DNA from 2 places in the Salimicrobium jeotgali genome. Region 1 is predicted to be linked to the other one. Evidence: predicted binding sites of a transcription regulator. Region 1 holds the regulator's gene; the other holds the start of a gene.
What was found. The regulator NrdR, encoded in region 1, represses ribonucleotide reductase genes. The targets are predictions, from matches to a motif close to AACACNATATATNGTGTT.
Positions count from the first base shown of each region.

Region 1 (7,550 bases):
GAGGAGGTATACGGCAAAGGGGCTAAGCGGAAAAGGCCGGAAGATGATGTGCTTTATGAACACGCCGGTCGTAAGGCTCTCATGCTGTACCGGTTGAAGTCCAACCTGGAAGAGCAGCTTAAGCAGAATAAGCAGGAAGAACTGTTCCACAATTTAGAAATGCCTCTGGCTTTGATACTTGGTGAAATGGAATACACAGGGGTGCGCGTCGATGTGGACCGGTTGAAGGAAATGGGAGAAGAGCTTGAAAGAAGACTTGAAGAAATCAAAAAAAGGATTTATGAACATGCCGGAGAGGAGTTCAATATCAACTCTCCTAAACAGCTTGGCCCTGTTCTTTTCGAGAAATTAGGATTGCCGCCGCTTAAGAAAACGAAGACGGGGTATTCGACAGCTGCAGATGTACTGGAGCAATTATCTTCCCAGCATGAAATCATCGATGAGATTCTTCTGTACCGGCAGCTGGGCAAACTTCAATCCACTTACATCGAAGGTTTGTTGAAGGTGGTGCACAAGGAGACCGGCAAAGTTCATACAAGGTTCAACCAGGCACTTACCCAGACAGGGAGATTGAGTTCCGCGGATCCGAACCTGCAGAATATCCCTATCCGGCTCGAAGAAGGAAGAAAAATCCGGCAGGCGTTCATTCCTTCCAGACAGGGGTGGGTCATGTTTGCCAGTGATTATTCACAAATCGAGCTGCGTGTTCTGGCACACATGTCCGGAGACGAAAAACTGATTCAATCGTTTAAAGAGGGAGAAGACGTACACACCAAAACGGCGAGTGAAGTGTTCGGCGTAGCACCGGAAGAAGTTGATTCGGATATGCGGAGAAAAGCGAAAGCCGTAAACTTCGGTATCGTTTACGGGATTAGTGACTACGGCCTTTCCCAGAGTCTCGGAGTAAGCCGGAAAGACGCTCAGATTTATATCGATGCATATTTCAAAAGTTACCCGAAAGTAAAAGAGTATATGGAGGATACGGTCCGGCAGGCCAGGGAAGAAGGGTACGTGGAGACCCTCATGAACAGACGCAGATACCTTCCCGACATGAACAGTCGTAACTTCAACCGCAGGAATGCCGCTGAAAGAACGGCTATGAATACGCCGATCCAGGGGACCGCTGCCGATATAATCAAAAAAGCGATGATCGATATGGCAGCCCGTCTTAAGGAAGAGGAACTTGAAGCTACTATGCTTATGCAGGTGCATGACGAACTGATTCTTGAGGTGCCTGAGCAGGAAGTGGAGAAGGTTACGGAAGCAGTCAGAGAAGTGATGGAAGGAACGGTGGAACTTACGGTTCCTCTCGAAGTGGACCATTCTTACGGCAAGACCTGGTTCGACGCAAAATAGAAAGTGATGAAGGAGGGGGAAAAATGCCGGAACTGCCTGAAGTTGATGCAGTGAAACAGTCTTTGCTGAAACAGGTTACGGGGAAACGGATCAGTCGGGTGGAAGTTTTCTGGCCCTCTATAGTAAAAGTACCTGAAGACAGAAAACAATTTGAAGAAATGCTCCAGGGACAGGAACTGCAAAGTGTGGACAGAAAGGGGAAATTTCTAATTCTTCATCTGGACGACTATTCGCTTGTTTCTCACTTGCGAATGGAGGGCAAGTATTTCATAAGAAACGGGGAAGAACCGAAAGACAAGCATACTCACATCATTTTCACATTCGAGGACGGATCGAGTCTTCACTATAATGATGTAAGGAAATTTGGAACGATGCATCTGTTTGATAAAGGGGAAGAATATAATAACAAACCTCTTAATACGCTGGGGCCGGACCCAATCGAGGGACGGTTCACTACGGAGTATATGTATGAACAGCTTCAAAGAACGACCAGAAGAATCAAAACAATACTACTTGATCAGAGTGTAGTGGCGGGATTCGGGAACATCTATGTGGACGAAACACTTTTCAGAGCAGGTGTCCATCCGGAACGGCTTGGAAGTTCTCTTGACAGGGAAACAGTGAAAAGAATCGTGGAGGAAGGAGAAAAAGTTATCCGGGAAGCGATGGAAGCAGGCGGCTCCACTATCCGCTCCTACAGCAGAAGTGACGGGAGCCGGGGAGAGTATCAGACCAAGTTGTTCGTGTACGGAAAAGAAGGAGAACCCTGTCCCGCCTGCCGGAGACCGATTACGAAAACAAAGGTAGGCGGACGCGGAACACACGTATGCTATTATTGTCAGGAATGAAAAATTATGAGTATGTCATGAAACAGCTGAAGAATAAAAGAAGACCTGTTTTCCGGTCCGGCACTCCCCGGGCCGGAAACCGGTACGCAGGAGGATCTTAAATGACTGTTGTGATAGGACTTACAGGAAGTATCGCCACCGGAAAAAGCACGGTTTCGCGTATGTTTGCAGAGTGGGATATACCTGTGATTGATGCGGACAAGCTTTCCAGGGAAGTGGTGGAACCAGGCGAAGCGGCTTATGAAAAAATTGTTGACTTTTTTGGTGATGAAGTATTGTTACATACTGGTGAAATAGACAGACCGGCTCTTGGGAAGATTATTTTCGGTGATGAAGAAAAGAGAAAGCGGCTGAATGCTATTGTACATCCCGAAGTGCGCAAAAGAATGATAGAAAAAAGGGAGTATTACAAGGAACGAGGGGAAAACGCGGTTGTACTGGACATACCTCTTCTGTATGAAAGCGGACTGACGGACTACGTCAACAGAACGATGGTGGTGTTCGTCGATGAGGAGATACAACTGCAGAGACTTATGGACAGGGATGGTTCTGCAAGGGAAGACGCGAATGAAAGGATAGCTTCACAAATAAGTATTAAAGAAAAAGCGCGTATGGCAGATGCAGTGATTGATAACAATGGGAGTGTGGAAGAAACGAAGATCCAGGTAAGAAAACAGCTGGAAGAATGGGGGGTCCTGAAAAATCCTGAAAAATAACAGGATTTTTAATTATCCACTAACAAAAACGATTACAATATGATATACTATTTTTAAATTATGATGACACAATGGAGGGGTACTTATGGGTAAAGCAAAAGTAGCAATCAACGGTCTTGGAAGAATCGGGCGGATGGTCCTCAGACAGTTGATTGACGATGATACAGTGGAATTGGCAGCTGTAAATGCCAGCTATCCACCGGAAACGCTGGCTCATATGATTAAATATGACAGCGTACACGGGAAACTGAATGCTGACATCGATCACACGGAAGAGGCACTGTACATCAACAATCATAAGATAGCTCTTTGCCAGGAACGGGACCCTGCTCAGTTACCGTGGGGACAAATGGGCATTGATGTAGTTATAGAAGCCACCGGTAAGTTCAGAGAAAGAGATGCTGCTGCAAAACATTTAAGTGCCGGTGCTGAAAAAGTCATTATTACAGCTCCCGGAAAACAGGCTGACGCTACGATTGTAATGGGTGTTAACAATGAAGCGTACGACCATCACAATCATCACGTAATTTCCAACGCTTCCTGCACGACAAACTGCCTTGCTCCGGTAGTGAAAATTCTCGAAGATGAGTTCGGCATCGTTGACGGTCTTATGACCACCGTGCACTCGTTCACCAACGACCAGCAGAATCTGGACAATCCGCATAAAGATTTACGGCGTGCCCGGGGATGCACCCAGTCGATCATTCCTACTTCCACCGGGGCAGCCAGAGCTATCTCGGAAGTTGTGCCCGAACTTGAAGGGAAACTTAACGGTATGGCCTTACGCGTGCCGACGCCTAACGTTTCTCTTATCGATCTCGTGGTCGATTTGAAAGAAGATGTCACTAAGGAAGATGTAAATGAAACATTCAAAAGAGCGAGTGAAGACGGAATGAAAAATATTCTGTCCTATTCCGATGAGCCCCTCGTTTCGATCGACTATACCTCTTCACCTTACTCTTCCATCATCGATGGTCTGACTACACAGGTGGTAGGGGACAGAAAAGTGAAGGTGCTTGCCTGGTACGACAACGAGTGGGGGTACTCCGCACGCACTGTCGATTTGACGAAAATGGTAGCAGAACAACTGATGAGCGAAAAAAAACAAAAAGTGTCGTGACCTCAAAGCTAATGCTTTGAGGTTTCCTTTTTTTACGGGGGGATGTTACGATTTCAAAAAGGCAGTGGACCTGCTGAGTTCACGCAGCCGGGGAGGCTGTAACGGGAATGTTCAGTTCGACCTGGACATGGTTACGTATGAAAGGGAGAAGAGGTCTGTCATGAATACATTGGGAAGACACATACTTGGGGACTTATGGAACTGTGATGTTTCCTGTCTCGAAGATATCGATTACGTTGAGAAATTGTTTGTAAGGGCAGCTTTGAAAGCCGGTGCTGAAGTAAGGGAAGTTGCGTTTCATAAATTTGCTCCACAGGGAGTGAGCGGAGTCGTGCTGATTTCTGAGTCGCATCTGACTATTCACAGTTTCCCGGAACACGGGTATGCAAGTATAGATATTTATACGTGTGGGGACCACCTGCAGCCGGAGGAAGCTTTCCATACTATCGTCGAAGGACTGAAGTGCCGTAAGTATGACATAAATGAAATTCGTCGGGGGGCCGTTTTTAATACCTGAGCGTATAGTCAGTTTCCGTACGGAAGGAATCATGTTAAAATGAGATATGTATAAAAACCCAGTGATGAGGAGAAGACTCAGTGAAAAATTTTATGTCAAAATATTTTTCCGATCACGCCGAGACGAGAGATCATCATCCGGATTCATCGTTACAGACGAAATACTATAAAGCGAATAAAGATGAAATTTTCAGTATTGTTGAAGAGATGTTCCAGCCGCCATCAATAATAAAAGGTTCTTCCAGAGAACGCGGCGAACTTACGGTGGAATACAGGGATGGAAGGAAAGCTTTTGTGGTTGTAACGATTATCATGGTCCGCCCCTACAGGAGCGCTGTCGATTTTTCAGTGACTACAGAATCAGCTCTTCCTTTTGATTTCGGATACAGTCATAAACTGGTGAGTCGGTTTTACGAAAAGCTGGAAGATAAATTACCAGTGGTGGAAAAAACTTAGATACATATACTTCTGAATAGTGGAGATGATGAATGGTGATATGCCCGAACTGTGGTGACAAAAATACGAGAGTGCTGGATTCCCGTCCCATAGAAGACGGGCATGCGATCAGAAGACGCCGGGAATGTGATAATTGCGATTTCCGCTTTACTACATTTGAACGAGTGGAAGAAGTGCCACTGATAGTAGTCAAAAAAGAGGGGACGCGAGAGGAATTCAGCCGTGAGAAACTGATGAGAGGGTTGATAAGGGCTTGTGAGAAGCGTCCGGTAGCTGTTGAAGACCTGGAAGCAGTGACTCATGACATCGAAAAGGAACTCCGTAATCGCGGAGTGTCTGAAGTGAACAGTAAAGAAATCGGAGAGATGGTTATGAAGAATCTTTCCGAAATCGATGAAGTAGCATATGTACGCTTTGCCTCTGTTTATCGTCAATTCAAGGATATCAACGTTTTCATTGATGAATTGAAAGATCTGATTAAACATGAAGAGAAAGAATGAGCCGCATCAGGCTCATTCTTTTTCAGCAGGGGGCAGCTTCACATGTGTAACTTCCGGAATATCAGACCACAGGTGAAATTTCAGTTTCCTCAGGCAGAAAGAAGTGAGCTCAATGAATAAAGGAATCGGAAAACTGAACCCGAAAGATTGTTATATTTCCTTAAGTGCGCCTAGTCTTGAAGACAGAACGACGGTGCTGACTCATTTGTATCAGCCCGTTATAGGGCGTGAGGCTGTAACGTTGTTTCAATTTTTGGAAGGAGAAGCCAGGCTGTATGAAGGGGAACGGACCCATCATGCGCTGATGACCTATACAGGGCTGACGCTCGACAGGATCTACGAAGCCAGAATTCAGCTTGAAGCGATCGGTCTTCTGAAATCGTTCAGGAAGGAAGAGGAAAATCGCATCAGTTATGCGTACCATCTCATCCCTCCTTTCTCCGCTTTCCAGTTTTTTAATGACCATATGCTCTCCCTCCTGCTTCTTCACAGAATAGGCGAGGAGAAATTCAATATGCTGAAGCAGGCTTTTTCGTTCTCTTCTGTGCAGCTGGACGAGTATACGGAAGTCACCGCTTCGTTCAGTGACGTTTTTTCTCCGGCAGCCACTCTTCCGGAGGGTATAGATACAGGGAAAGAGACCGTACAGCAGCAGGGAGTGGCTCTCCAGGAGAGTGCCGTAGACCTTGAGTGGATCGAGAAAGCCCTTCAGGAACGTATGCTTCCTGCCGGGAAAATTTTAGGAAAAGAAAACAGCCGGCTCGTACATCAGCTGGCGGTGCTCTATAATATAAGTACGACGGATATGGAAAAGGCGGTTCTGTGGTCGGTTACGGAGGAGAATGAGCTGGATACAGAAGAGTTGAAAGCTTCCTGTCACGATCTCGGCCAGCGTGACGTTCCATCAGGACCGGCTACTGAAAAGTCTGAAGAGAAAAAAGAAGAACAGGTGAAAGAGAAAACCGCCCCTGTTTCAAAAAACGAGAAATTCATCAGTATGCTTGAAAACATTACTCCAAAAGAACTGCTCGAGGACATGTCGAATGGCAACAAAGCAACGGACCAGGACGTGAAACTGATCAGGAACGTTATGACAGAACAGGGTCTTCCAAAAGGCGTAATGAACGTACTGATCCACTACGTACTGCTTAAGACGGATATGAAACTCTCAAAACCTTATCTCGAAAAAATCGCGAGTCATTGGGCACGAAAAAACGTGAAAACGGTAGAACAGGCTATGAATATGGCCAGAGCCGAACACAAAAAGTATCAGGAGTGGAGTAAAGACAAAGGGATGAAGAAAAAGCGCAGTTCCGAAGTTCTCCCTGCCTGGTACAAGCAGGAAAAACACAAGGAAGAGCCCCGTCCGAGTCACGAGGAAAAGGAAGAGCAGGGAGCTTCCGGCGAAGAAATCGCCCAGCGTATTCAACGCATCACCGAGAAACGGAAAGGCAGGTGAACCACGTGGAGCCGATTCAGGAATCTTTGAAGAAATGGATGCGAGATAACGAATCGTTCAAAAACCGCATGAATCAGGCAAGGCAGCAGGTGCTCGAAGCCCCTGAAGTCAAAAAACTGATTGAAGAAACAGAGGGGCTGACGAGAACGGTGGCTGAGAAGAATCTGATTAAACTTCACGAATATCAGAACCAGTCGCTGGCCTGTGAGAAGTGTCCTTCCCGCGCGGAGTGCATTAACATCTTGCCCGGCTACGTGCCCCGTGCGGAAGTTCACGGACAGGAAGTGAAAATCGCTTACGACAAATGCCCGAGACAGGTAAAAAAAGAAAGAGAAGAAAAACAGCGTTCCCTCGTCAAAAGTTTGTACATGCCTAAAGAACTGCATGAAGCGACGTTGGAAAAACTGGATTTCACCGGCAGCGAAGAGAGAAACGAAGCAGTAATGAAAACTGTAGCCTACGTGGACCAGCTCGGGGAAAAACTTCCACAAAAAGGACTGTATTTCCATGGACTGTTCGGTGTAGGAAAAACATACTTTCTCGGAGTTCTTGCGAATGAACTCAGTAACCACAACATCG
Region 1 covers NZ_CP011361.2:956,715-964,264, forward strand. The annotation lists gene polA (DNA polymerase I) at 1-1,356, shown strand, start outside; gene mutM (DNA-formamidopyrimidine glycosylase) at 1,380-2,204, shown strand; gene coaE (dephospho-CoA kinase) at 2,306-2,920, shown strand; gene AAV35_RS04775 (glyceraldehyde-3-phosphate dehydrogenase) at 3,006-4,040, shown strand; gene speD (adenosylmethionine decarboxylase) at 4,201-4,557, shown strand; gene AAV35_RS04785 (hypothetical protein) at 4,638-5,012, shown strand; gene nrdR (transcriptional regulator NrdR) at 5,048-5,512, shown strand; gene AAV35_RS04795 (replication initiation and membrane attachment family protein) at 5,625-6,971, shown strand; gene dnaI (primosomal protein DnaI) at 6,977-7,550, shown strand, end outside.

Region 2 (7,550 bases), 190 kb from region 1:
GGACGTGCAGGGCTTCCTTATCCGGTTCGGAATAGACAGCAACAGTCTCAATATCCATTTCTTTACACGCACGAATGATCCGAACCGCGATTTCTCCCCTGTTGGCTATTAATACTTTTTTAATCAAATGCTCCCACCTCTCTTTAGCGTTTTACGCGGAAGAGTGGCTGGTTATATTCAACAAGATCCCCGTCGCTTACCAGGATTTCAACAATCTCCCCAGAAACTTCCGCTTCAATTTCATTAAATAGTTTCATTGCTTCCACGATACAAACTACAGAATCATTACTTACTCTGTCTCCTACCTGTACGTACGGATCGTCTTCCGGCGACGGAGCGTGATAAATAGTCCCTACCATTGGAGAAGTTACTTCATAATCATAATCGGCAGAACCTTCAGTCTTCGATTCCTGCGTTTTCTCTTCTGCTTTACCCTTCTCGTTGGAAGGCTGTTCTTCAACGGGAGTGTTTTCCTGCCTGACTGGCGCAGCCTCCTGCACCGGTGATGGTGCCTGTACTACAGGTTGTGCCTCAGCCACAGGAACTGAGCCCCCGTGTTTTTTCAAAGTGACTTTACTGTCTCCGGATTCGTATTCGAATTCCTGGACACTTGATTCATCAATTAGCTTAATAATTTCCCTGATTTCCTGCACCTTTAGCATTTACTGGCACTCCTTTTATGTAAAATCTGTATAATGTGACTACTTCCTCATTTTACGATAGATATTTCCGGCCTGCAACTAATCGGAAAGCGATTACAAAAAGTAATCTATGAAATATTTTTCGTTAAAACTATCTTTCCGGAGTCCGAAAACTCCGGAAGGACAGCTGGCTAGGCTCTGGATACATATTTCCCTTCATCGGTGCTGATGAGAAGCATGTCGCCCTCGTTCACGAAGAACGGTACCTGAACAGTAAGACCCGTTTCAAGCGTGGCAGGTTTCGTACCTCCGCTCGCCGTATCACCTTTCACACCAGGTTCCGTTTCGGTCACTTGCAACTGGACGTTTTTCGGAAGTTCAATTCCGATCGTTTCAGCTCCATACGTCTGAATAGACACTTCCATATTTTCTTTGATGTAGTATAGTTTATCGCCGATCTGCTGCTCCGGCAGTGCCAGCTGGTCGTAGGTGTGTGTATCCATAAACGTATGCATATCCCCCGACCCATACAAATACTGCATTTTTTTCGTTTCGATGTGAGCACGGTTCACTTTCTCGCCGCCACGGAAGGTCTTTTCCTGGATATTTCCATTCCTGAGGTTTCTGAGTTTAGAACGGACAAAAGCCGCTCCCTTACCCGGTTTAACGTGCTGAAAATCCATGACACTCCAAATTTCCCCGTCTACTTCAATAGTTAGTCCTGTCTTAAAATCGTTTACTGAAATCATTATTTTCCTCCCAACTTATAAAACAATCAGTTCTTTAGGTGCAAAATTCAGAGGCTCGTTCCCGTTTTCCGTTATGACCGTATCATCCTCGATTCTGCAGCCGCCTACGCCTTTCACATATATACCCGGTTCCACCGTAACGACCATGCCGGGTTTCAGTTCCACATCGGAGCGATGCGACAGTGCGGGTCCTTCATGTACGTCGAGACCTATACCGTGACCGGTGGAATGTCCGAAGTAACTGCCATACCCTTTATCTTCGATGACATCTCGCGTAAGTGCATCGGCTTCTTTACCTGTCAGGCCGGCCTTCAGACCGTTCATTCCTTTTTTCTGAGCCTCGAGCACAACTGAGTATATCTCTTTTTGTTTTTCATTAATCTCACCTACGGCCACCGTTCTCGTAATGTCGGAACAGTACCCTTTGTAGAGGGCTCCAAAATCGAGAGTGACGAGTTCCCCGGACTCGATTTCCTTCTCGGAAGCGACCCCATGCGGCAGTGCAGAACGATACCCGGAAGCGACGATAATGTCGAAACTCGAGGACGTGGCCCCCTGTTTCCTCATGTAAAATTCAAGTTCATTCGATACGTCTATCTCTTTTACACCAGGTTTGATGAAGTTCAGAATGTGAGCGAAAGCATCATCCGCAATTTCAGCTGCTTTCTTCAACACGCTAAGTTCTTCGTCCGTTTTTATTAAACGCAAAGCTTCGACGATACCTGATACAGGAACCAGTTCCCCTTTTACTTTCTCATAAAAAGTTTCATATATACCATAGGTAATGTGGTCCTTTTCGAATCCGATTTTTTTACTGCCTGCTTCGGAAAACTGTGCAGCCACTTCGTCGGACATCGGGCCCTTGTGTTCTACCACTTCAAATTCACTCACCTGATCATTCGCCTGATCTACATATCTGAAATCGGTAATCAGTTTAGCAGTCGTGTCCGTAATGACTACAGCTCCGGAAGTTCCGGTGAAACCAGTTATGTACCTCCTGTTTTTATCACTCATGACCAGTAGCCCGTCTATATTCTGTTTCTTCATGGACTCCCTTATTTGTACTAATCGCGACATATGTGTTCACCCTCCTTTGAATATTCTTACTAATAGCCATTAATAGTGTATCATAATTGTACGTCCCATCACTACTCTAGCGTCATCCATCCGTATGCGACTATTGATCTAAAAAGATTGTCGCGGGTTTTCATCTGTTTAAGTGATTTGCCGGGCGATACGTGAAATAAGAATTAAAAAATTTTGCGATTTCATGATAGAAACACCCCGAAAAGTGGTATAACAGTAGTATAAGAGCTATGAAAGGAGGCCTCCTCATGGCACGCGGATGGTTTAAATGGGTAATGTATGTATTTATTGGATTTGCAGTATTCTACATCGTCAATCAGCTTCTGACCAACACGGGCAGCTTTCTGGCTTCCATTCTTACTATGGTTGTTGTCGCCGTCATCATCTACGGGGTGATTTATTTCTTTTTCATTCGACGCAGACCCGGAGGTGTAAGGGGCAACACAGATGAAATGAAGAAATATAAGCAGGCCGTCAAACAGTCAAAACAGAAGTACGGCACCAGCTCAAGCGAACCGGTCAAATCTTCCAGGCCCTCAGGGAAACAAACGAGAAAACGCAGATCCAACGCTCCTCACCTGAAAGTGATCAACGGGAGTAAAGGAAAGAACAAAGACAAAGACAGAGCGACCTTCTGATCCCCGCCGTATTTGCATATGTTCATAAACACCGATTATTCAGGTGATCAAAAAAGAAGATGCGTTTTAAGCATCTTCTTCGCTTTTATTATGAATGTGGATTAAGGCTTCGCGTCGCGAGGAATCTTCTTCAAAATACTGAACCAGATCACCGATACGATCGATGGAATCCCAGCTCAAGTGGTGTTCGATCCCTTCCACTTCTTCGTATATTTTATCCTTCTCCACCCCGATTAATTTAAGAAAGTTCTCCAGTAACTCATGCCGGTATACTAAACGCTTCCCGATTTTCTTACCTTTTGAAGTAAGCATTAAACCTCTGTATTTTTCGTAGATCAAGTATTCATCTTTCCCGAGTTTTTGTACCATTTTGGTTACAGAGGAAGGATGAACCTTAAGATTTTCCGCAATATCGGAAACTCTGGCATATCCCTTATTCTCAATTAACAAATAAATCTGCTCAATGTAATCTTCCATACTCGGTGTGGGCATAATTTACCTCCGTTATCACTCAGGTCATTCACTAAAAATCATACACTAATTCAAAGGGATTAACAACTCAGCTTCACGTGAAAACATCCGTTCCATTTTACGTCAGGGTGATCACGAAGGTTTATGACCACTGGTGGAAAATCATTCCGCATATATCGAAGACCCGGACTATTCTGAAAGAGTCCGGGTCCTTTTCATACATATACGCCTTAGAATATCTTCACTTTGACACTTTTAGAGACCGCATTTCAACTGAGCATTACAATTCGTACAAGTATTACAGCCGCCGATGTCTTCAATCGTCCCCTGTCTGCATACAGGACATGTATCTCCGATTTCTGATCCGATAGAAACGTTAGTGGACTGCAACTCCTGTACAGTATCCATGAGAACTACTTTTCTTTTTTCATCTTCGAACTCAAAAGATTCCTGTTCCCCGTCGAATTCACTTTGTTCGGCTTTCAGGGTTAAAACCTGGGAGTCACGACTGCCGTCCACATAAACGGTACCGCCTTTTGCACCGCCATCGTACAACCTTTCGTAAACGGACTGCACCTGTTCCACAGTGTAACCTTTAGGAGCGTTCACCGTTTTCGAAATTGAACTGTCCACCCATCTCTGGATTACACACTGGGCATCAGCATGAGCTTCCGGAGTCATGGACATGGCCGTTACGAACCAGTGTGGCAGATTGTTTTCATCAGCTCCAGGCGTACGATCCAGATATTCCTGAACGATATCCGCCTTCACTTCGATAAATTTCCCGAGACGGCCGCTTCTGTAATAGGAGAAGGAGAAATACGGTTCCAGACCGGTACTCACTCCGGCCATCGTTCCTGTGGAACCGGTAGGAGCCACGGTCAACAGGTGAGAGTTCCGGATTCCATTTCTCATCACTCCTTCTCTTACGTGTTCCGGCATTCCTTTCATGTATCCCGTGTTAACGAATTGACTTCTCTTTTCTTTCGTATCTTCCGGAGATCCCCCTTCTATGAATGGGAAACTGCCTTTCTCGCCGGCAAGTTCAATCGAAGCCTCATAGGCGGTTACGGCAATCGTTTCGAAAATTTCATCGATCAGTTTATTGCCTTCTTCCGAACCATACTCTGTCTCACAATAAATAAGCAGATCATGAAGACCCATTACACCAAGACCTACCCGGCGTTCTCCCAGAGCCTGTTTTTTGTTTTCCTCCAGGAAGTAAGGAGTGGAATCAATAACGTTATCCTGCATGCGTACTCCGACGCTTACCGTATGTTTCAATTTTTCGTAATCAACCGTTTTGTTTTCCTTATCAGCCATCTCTGCAAGGTTCACAGCTGCAAGGTTACACACGCTCCAGGGAGCCAGTGGCTGTTCCCCGCAAGGATTGGTCGCAACAACTTTCTGTCCATACGACGTAGCGTTTGTTTTTTCATTCGCATTGTCGATGAAAAAGATCCCCGGTTCTGCTGAATAAGTTGCGCAGATGTTAATCAGATCCCATAGTTCCCGGGCTGCAACTTTTCTGTAAGTACGTACGCCCAGTCCTTTTTCTTCCCATTCTCTTACATCCCCGGAGTTTTGCCAGTTTTCATTGTAATACTTCATTTCTTCTTCGGAGTACGACTCCACGTCCGGAAAGCGAAGAGAGTAGAACGCTTCATTCTCAACAGCTTCCATAAATTCGTCTGTAATACATACAGAAATATTGGCCCCGCTCAAAAAGTCTGAGTGATGTACGGAATACGTGCCGCCATCTCTGAGTTTTTCTTCAGCCTCTCTGATAGACTGGTTTGTAAATCCTCCCTGACCTTCTATCCCCTTAAAATTAACGACACTCTGATAAAGGTCCCGTTCTTTTTCGGTAAGAGGCTGGAATTTGAGCTTATCCTGCGCCAGCTGCTTAATCTGTTCGTCCGTTGTATTTTCAATTAAATAGCGGAGAATTCTCGGGTTCTGCATCTTGGAAATTATGAACTCCAGAATATCCGGATGCCAGTCGGCAAGCATGATCATCTGAGCCCCTCTGCGGGAACCGCCCTGTTCCACCAGATGAGTCAGTTTCGCTATGTCATCGAGCCAGGAGACGGAGCCTGAGGACTTCCCGTTCACTCCTCTTGCCAACGTGTTTCTCGGTCTTAATGTCGATCCGTTTGTACCGACTCCTCCCCCCCGGGACATAATTTCCATCACCTGTTTACGATGATCTGAAATGCCTTCCCTAGAATCCTGGATGAAAGGCATAACGTAACAATTAAAATACGTTACTTCCTTTTCGGAACCTGCCCCGTAAAGCACCCGGCCTGCAGGAACGAAGTTCATCTGTGAGAGTTCTTCATAGAATTCGCTGAAACTCTGTTCCTGTCTTTCTTTAGTAGTCTCGACCCGGGAAAGACCCGCAGCATTTCTTTTGGCTATCTGTTCATAATAAACTTCCAGAGGTTTATCGATAGTATCGAGACCGCGTTTCACGATTCCGTCAGCTTCTTCTTCATCCAGCACGTGAGAAAACTCATCTTCCACTTTCACCATAGCCTCTCTAGTTTCCCAGTCGATAGAGACGATGAAACCGTATCCTCGTGCAGGGAATTTGGGATCAGCCTTGACGGTCAGTACGACAAAGTCCCCTTCTTTTAACGTCAGTCTCTCTGTATCCTTAAATGCATACCTGTCCAGCATTACAAGCCTGGAGACACCATTATGGGTGGTGGTCATGTCATCACTCACCTCAAAAACCTGAGGAAACAATTTGATATCCTCGTTCAACTGTTGTACATTAATTTTTGTGTGAACTTTTTCAGATGCACTCGTTGTCATGGTAATCCTCTCCCTTTCCGGAACATATCTTCTAATTAGTAACATACCACATCCACAAAAAGTTAATCAATATATTGTGCTTCATTTTTAAAAAAACACAATATATTGTGTTTTTGAACAACTTATTTTTAATTTGTCAACTTAGCAAACGTATATATAAAGAAACGTGACGGCGTATAATACAGGAAAATCCGTCAAAATCATTGCTTTCAAAAGAATTTGTGCCTTGCTTTTTTTGGATGGCTTTTCCAGGAAGGAAACCTTTGAAATTGTAAGGGGAACTGATTATAATTAATAAGGAAATATTCTTAATTAGGGGGAAGACTTTATGAGCTGGTGGATTCTACTGGGCATTGTCATTATTTTCATTGCCTTTTCTGTGTATCGATATATGAAATCCAAGAAAATTCTAACTACGCTGTCAGAAGATGAGTTTAAACAGGAATACCGGAAAGCACAACTGATTGATGTAAGGGAACCGAAAGAGTTCGATAGCGGACATATCCTCGGAGCACGCAACATTCCTCTTTCGCAGATGCGTAACCGTACAGCGGAAATACGTCAGGATAAACCCGTCTACCTTTATTGTCAGAGCGGAGCAAGATCGACACGTGCAGCCATGCTTCTCCACAAAAAAGGCTACAAAGATCTGAATCAGCTCGAGGGTGGATTCAAAAAGTGGAACGGTAAAATCAAGGCAAAAAAATAACAGTAATAACCCCCGGACTCTCTATTGTCCGGGGGTTATTATTATTACATATGCTCCCGCAGCCGTTATCTGTTGAAGTCGTATTTCAGGACCGGTTTTCTCGCAGCAGTCGTTTCATCCATTCGTCCCACTACTGTTGAATGAGGGGCTTCCTGCACTTTCTCTGGCTCGTTTTTCGCTTCCAGCGCAATCTGCTCCATCGTCTCAATGAAACCATCCAGCGTTTCTTTGGCTTCTGTTTCCGTAGGCTCGATCATCATCGCTTCCTCGACATTTATCGGGAAATAGATCGTCGGCGGATGATAACCGAAATCAAGCAGTCTCTTCGCCATATCCAGCGTCCGTACTCCCTGCTTCTTCTGAAGTTTTCCGGAAATTACAAACTCATGCTTACAATGCTGTTTGTACGGAAGGTCAAATGATTTTTCAAGCTTCC
Region 2 covers NZ_CP011361.2:1,144,117-1,151,666, reverse strand. The annotation lists gene accC (acetyl-CoA carboxylase biotin carboxylase subunit) at 1-127, opposite strand, end outside; gene accB (acetyl-CoA carboxylase biotin carboxyl carrier protein) at 144-662, opposite strand; gene efp (elongation factor P) at 833-1,390, opposite strand; gene AAV35_RS05755 (M24 family metallopeptidase) at 1,406-2,467, opposite strand; gene AAV35_RS05750 (SA1362 family protein) at 2,725-3,114, shown strand; gene mntR (transcriptional regulator MntR) at 3,181-3,606, opposite strand; gene AAV35_RS05740 (vitamin B12-dependent ribonucleotide reductase) at 3,841-6,405, opposite strand; gene AAV35_RS05735 (rhodanese-like domain-containing protein) at 6,734-7,114, shown strand; gene gcvPB (aminomethyl-transferring glycine dehydrogenase subunit GcvPB) at 7,180-7,550, opposite strand, start outside.
Region 2: AAV35_RS05740 (vitamin B12-dependent ribonucleotide reductase) is a predicted target of NrdR. The motif match lies at 6,500-6,517, and genes of this name have one in related genera.